2 regions of the Cytobacillus sp. Bva_UNVM-123 genome follow, and region 2 is predicted to be linked to the other one. Evidence: predicted binding sites of a transcription regulator. Region 2 holds the regulator's gene; the other holds the start of a gene.
What was found. Region 2 encodes NrdR, which represses ribonucleotide reductase genes. Its sites were predicted from a motif close to AACACNATATATNGTGTT; they were not measured.

Region 1 (3,221 bases), 370 kb from region 2:
CCAATTGTTGCACCAGTCTTCTTAAGGATTTCACTTTTTCCATGTCCTTCCTTCAGCATCTGGATCGCTTTTTTATAGTTCCTGCCAAAAATTTTTGTTACATTGCTAACACTTATTTTTATATGATTTTCATTCAAACCTTTCACCTCTTTTAGAATTGCGGCCGTTCCATCAGACTTATTCATTGTATAAGTTATCCAGAAAGTGGGCAAAGGTGATAAACAGCTATATTCTGTTATATTTGTTTGTACAGTTTAAACTGAACGTACTGAACAAGTTATTTCCTTACAATTCCTATCATTTACTCCCTTATCCTCAAATGACTGGTTCTTTACTTTCATCAAAAACATGGTAGTCTAATTAATGAATATTTTATTTCCTAAGAAAAGCAATGTATGAAGAATAGATTGATATGATGGATGTGATTGTTTTCATGAATGAGAAAGAAGAGCTTGAGCGTGTTCGGGAGCGGGTTATTGAAACGATTGCGAAAAATATGAATTTATATGGTGTGACAGATTCGATTGGAAGATTATATGGAATGTTGTATTTCCATAATCACCCTATGACATTAGACGATATGAAAGTGGAACTAGGGATGAGCAAAACAAGTATGAGTACCTCAGTGAGAGTTTTACAGGAACTCAAAATGGTGGAGAAGGTATGGAAGAAGGGATCGAGAAAGGACTTATATCAAGCTGAAGAAGATTGGTATCAAACTTTTATTGATTTCTTTACGATAAAATGGCGGTCTGGGATCGCAATGAATATGACGACCATGGCAAAGGCAATAAAGGAACTTGAACAAATCATTTCTTCGAATGAAGTGGATGAGGATATCCAGGAATCGGTAAGGGTAGATATCGAAAAATTACAATCGGCTCTCGAATATTATGAATGGCTAAATCGTCTTGTCGATAGTTTTGAATCGGGGAAAATATTTGAAATTATACCGAAACATAAAGAATAACTGATTACTTTAACACAGGAATTAACACCTGTGTTTTTTGTTGTTGAAAAATAAATGTATTTTTCAAATTTTTCCCATAGGTCGTATTACCTAGTTAAAAAGTGCAAGCTTTAAATTATATTGAAATTTGTCTAAATATCCGATAAACCTTTTAATTTCTTTCGTTTTCTCTAGATTCTAGTTTTTTTTGTTTTTGACAAAAAAAAAATATCGTGAAACAAACACAATATATAGTGGTTGTAAAAATTAATTCACCACTATATATAGATTTTATTATTGATTTTACATTTTTGATATGGTAACTTAAGGTTATTAATTAAATCAACTAGAATTTACAAAAACAAGTTTTTATAATGTAAATTGAATCTTTTTTGTTGAAGGAGTTGTAGTAATGCCTGTTGCATTAGGACAAAATATGAGTTTGAACATTGAACGCTTGAATCAGGACATCCGTCTTTTTCCTCAAGTTCACCCGATTACCCCAAATATGAAAATGACTCACAAAGGGGTTTCCCGTTTAGTCATGCTAGACAGGTATACATTTAAAGATACAGAAAAAATAACATTAACTGACGGAGACTTCGTTGTTCTCACCATTAAAGAAGATCCGAAATTTCCTGCGCGAGGACTTGGCTACATTCTTGAAATTGATTGGGAAGAAAAAACAGCAAAAGTATTAGTGGAAGAAGATTATCGAGGGGTGCTTGACGATCCAGAAGAAGCTCAAACAGGTATTATTAAGAGATCTTTAGATGTCATTGAAAAACCACTTGAGCTTTTTTATGAACAGATTGCGAAGCGTAATGCAACCGGACTTGCTTCTGTTGAAAAAACCGAAGAGCAAAGACAAATTTGGTTTGAAAAATTTTATGATGAGCTAGCGAGCTTAAACTTTATACCAGCTGGACGTGTCTTATATGGAGCTGGAGCAGATACAGATGTTACGTATTTTAACTGTTATGTCATGCCATTCGTAGCAGACTCACGTGAGGGAATATCTGAGCACCGAAAGCAAGTAATGGAAATAATGAGCCGAGGCGGTGGTGTTGGTACGAATGGTTCAACACTTCGTCCACGCAATACACTTGCAAAAGGTGTAAACGGAAAATCGTCTGGTTCAGTTTCCTGGCTTGATGATATTGCTAAGCTGACACATCTTGTAGAACAGGGTGGTTCTAGAAGAGGAGCACAAATGATCATGTTGGCGGATTGGCATCCAGACATAATCGAATTTATAATTTCAAAAATGCAAAACCCAAGAATTTTACGATTCTTGCTCGAAACGACAAATGATGAAACAATCAAGAAATATGCAAAAGAAAAGCTAAAATTCACACCTTTTACTGAACAAGAAGTGGCAATGTATCAAGGAATCGTAAACTATAAGCATATCCCAGGTTTCGGTGGTTTCAGTGAGAAGATCATAAATGATGCAGAAACTAAGCTTGAGGTTGGAGGAACATATTCTGTTCATAATTCTGAGTTCCTAACAGGTGCAAACATTTCAGTTTGCTTAACGAAAGAATTCATGAACGCAGTAGAAAATGACGCTGACTATGAATTACGTTTTCCTGACGTAGAAAGCTATGATAGTGAACAAATGCATAACTATAATGAAGAATGGCATAAAGTTGGCGATGTACGCGAATGGGAGAAACTTGGTAATAAAGTGAGAGTATATCGTAAAATCAGAGCGAAAGAGCTTTGGAATCTAATTAATATTTGTGCGACATACTCAGCAGAGCCAGGCATTTTCTTCATTGACAATGCGAACGACATGACAAATGCAAAAAGCTATGGACAAAAAGTCGTTGCAACAAACCCATGTGGAGAGCAACCACTTGCACCATATAGTGTATGTAATTTGGCTGCAGTTAACCTTGCTGAAATGGCTGATAAAGAAAACAAAACAGTTAACTTTGAAAAATTAAAGCAAACAGTTGAAGTTGGCGTAAGAATGCAGGATAACGTCATTAATGCAACCCCATACTTCCTTGAAGATAATAAAAAACAAGCTCTTGGCGAACGCCGTGTCGGTCTAGGAGTAATGGGGCTTCACGATTTATTAATTTACTGTGAAACTGAATATGGTTCTGAAAAAGGAAACGAGCTTGTAGACAAAGTGTTTGAAACAATTGCGACGACAGCCTATCGTGCTTCTGTTGAGCTTGCAAAAGAAAAAGGCAGCTTCCCATTTTTAACAGGAGAAACAGAAGAAGAAACAAATCGATTGCGTAAAGCATTTACAGAA
Region 2 (3,221 bases):
TTTTTCACTTTTTTCGTTAATGCCTTTTTCGGAACGAGTGATTCATTCAAGCCCGCTTCCAAAAGGTCAAAATTAAAATGCTCATTCGTAATTTGAATGCTCTCAGGTTCTTGCCTTCCAATAAATACTTGCTCATCATCTAATTGCAGCATTTCGCTCGTTTCAGCGTTATATGTAAGTGACTCTAAATGACTTGACGAAAATACATCTTGGAATTGTTTTGTCACTTCTTGATAGTCTTCCTTACACTCAACTTTTTCTTCACTGAAAAACCGTTTTAATCGTAAATATTGATTTTTGCCGATTTTTCGATATAAGTAAATATTAAGCATACCGTCTAAAAAAAACTGCTCTGGTGTTAAAGGTGGAATTAATTCATATATAAAGGTCCGGGAATGTTCTGTTTTTTTTTCGTAAACTTTTAATAATCCTATCCCTTCCAACTTCATCCGCGCATCATAAACTTTATTTAATCCCATCTCCATAAAGTTCATTAAACTATGATGGGAGTTAGCTGTTGACCATAAGCGATTCTCCTCTAATTCAGCCCATAATGTCATATACAAACTGAAACAAGCAGAGCCAATTAAAGGCTGATATAAAAAAGTTAACACCTTCCGATCATAATCATGCAGAAGCCCACTGGCGTTCACAACATATTGATCAATTGGTAGTATCTCTTGCCAATGCTGGGCCATTTAACCAAGCCTCCTGTTTTTTAGTTAGAAAAACTTGGCGTTCGCCATGTCTTTTCGGCGAATGCCTTAGCTTTTCTTATGCGGTATTATAAAGTGAAACTAATCGGGCAATTACGGGCTGTTGATCCCCCACTTAAAATTTTGGGATTTGCTCAACTTCTTGATATGGGGGTCTTACAGCCCGTTAATGCGGGACAAACGCTAATATTATTTGAACTTTATCACACTTTAATCTTAAACTTTCCTACTAGCTAAAAAAAGAGCTAAAGAAATTCTTCAGCTCAAATATCATGCATTCAACACGACTGGTCATTGTTTATTTACTTTCGTACTAGCTATCTTTCTTAATTAATTCTTTTAATTCATCAATGAATACATTAATATCTTTAAATTGTCGATAAACGGAAGCAAATCTCACATATGCAACATCATCGATTTTGGCCAATCTTTCCATGACCATTTCACCGACAGATTCACTTTTTATTTCTGATACTCCATTACTGCGAAGTTCCTTTTCGATACTTGCTGTAATTTCCTCAAGTTCTTTTAGTGGAACAGGCCGCTTTTCACAAGCTCTTAATAGTCCACGGAGAATCTTTTCTCGGCTAAATTCTTCTCTTGTGCCCTCTTTTTTTACAACAATAAGCGGAATTTCCTCAACCTTCTCGAATGTTGTGAAGCGATAACTACATTCCTCACATTCTCTACGTCGACGAATTGAACGATAATCATCTACAGGACGGGAATCAAGAACACGCGTATTATTATTTTGACATGAAGGACATTTCATTCAATCAGCTCCGATTCCTTTTCACTCAAAGTATAGATACTTATATTGTACTATTTTTTTATGAAAAACCCTAACAATTTCATATAAAAAGAGGTGTATAATAAATATACACCTCTGAATCTCGAACATTATCGTACATTTGCTTGTTGATTAATTTGAACTGGTCCCATTCCACGTGGAATCTCGATATTCTCACTTGTTTTGGCTCCTAATGCAGCAGCGATATAATTTGCAGCGATGCTAGGATCAAGATCACCACAAGTATACACATCAATGCTTGCATAGCCATGCTCTGGAAAGCTGTGAATTGTTAAATGCGATTCAGAAATAATAACGACACCACTTACACCTTGAGGTGCAAATTTGTGAAATGCGACTTCTCGCACTTCAGCTCCAGATTTTAATGCTGCATCTACAAATGTTCTCTCAATAAAATCTAAATCATTAATTTTTTCAAAATCGCATCCCCATAATTCAGAGATGACATGACGACCCATTGTTTCCATATTCAAATTTCCCCCTTTAACAATAATAATGAAGTTCCATACTTACAATGGTCTATAACTACCACGGGGGAAAGTTAGTCCAAAGAGGTCCTAACCCTTTAAGTAGCTAATAATTAACCAAAATTCAAGAAGTTCACGAGGACTAGTATACTTTGTTTGATTTCTTTTTGCAACATATGTTTATAAAAAATTGTTAAAGGATCGCAGGTTCCATCTTTTATACCATTGCCAAAACGGAGTTACCTATTCAGAATAATGGAAAATTGCACTATAATAATAAAGCAAAAAAGATCTGCCGCTTTTTGGCAGATCTTTATAAATTCCAATTACCCGATATTTACTGTTGACGTTTTGTAAAGCTCTTGAGCAACATATTTTGTCAAGTCTACTACACGGCAGGAATAGCCCCATTCGTTATCATACCACGCTAAGACTTTCACTTTATTTTCACCAATCACCATCGTGGATAATCCATCAATGATAGCAGAAAATTCATTTGTGTTATAATCCACCGATACTAATGGCTCATCAGAAACATCTAAAATTCCTTGTAATGATGTTTTTGATGCTGCCACAAATGCATCATTAATTTGTTCAATTGTAACAGCTGATTTAAGATCAACAACTAAATCAACAAGTGATACGTTTGAAGTCGGCACACGTAAAGACATCCCGTGTAATTTCCCTTTTAATTGTGGAAGTACTAAAGATAGCGCTTTTGCTGCACCTGTTGATGTTGGGATAATCGATTGGGCACAAGCACGAGCACGACGCAAATCCTTATGTGGATTGTCGATGTTTTTTTGATCATTTGTATAAGCGTGGACTGTCGTCATTAAGCCATTTTCAATGCCAAATTGTTCATCAAGAACTTTGGCAACTGGAGCAAGACAGTTTGTTGTACAAGATGCATTAGAAATAACATCATGCTCATTAATATTTAATACATTCTCGTTTACACCCATTACGATTGTGACATCTTCATTCTTTCCAGGCGCTGATAAAATCACTTTTTTCGCTCCAGCTTCAAGGTGCATTGCTGCTTTATCGCGCTCATTAAATTTTCCTGTAGCTTCTATAACGATATCTATATTTAAGTCTTTCCATGGAAGCTCAAGTGGGTTGCGATTGCTAAGTAATTGTACACGTTTGCCATTCACAATAATAGCATCATCAGCAGGAACTACTTCCCCCTCAAATTTCCCGTGATTCGTGTCATACTTAATT

Region 1: KDN24_RS17090 (vitamin B12-dependent ribonucleotide reductase) is a predicted target of NrdR. The motif match lies at 1,191-1,208, and genes of this name have one in related genera.

The regions. Positions count from the first base shown of each region.
Region 1 covers NZ_CM177772.1:3,327,425-3,330,645, reverse strand. Annotated here, with positions in the region: gene KDN24_RS17100 (quaternary amine ABC transporter ATP-binding protein) at 1-185, opposite strand, end outside; gene cudC (choline uptake/conversion transcriptional regulator CudC) at 434-970, shown strand; gene KDN24_RS17090 (vitamin B12-dependent ribonucleotide reductase) at 1,362-3,221, shown strand, end outside.
Region 2 covers NZ_CM177772.1:3,699,968-3,703,188, forward strand. Annotated here, with positions in the region: gene KDN24_RS18945 (replication initiation and membrane attachment family protein) at 1-698, opposite strand, end outside; gene nrdR (transcriptional regulator NrdR) at 1,030-1,488, opposite strand; gene speD (adenosylmethionine decarboxylase) at 1,617-1,994, opposite strand; gene KDN24_RS18960 (glyceraldehyde-3-phosphate dehydrogenase) at 2,321-3,221, opposite strand, start outside.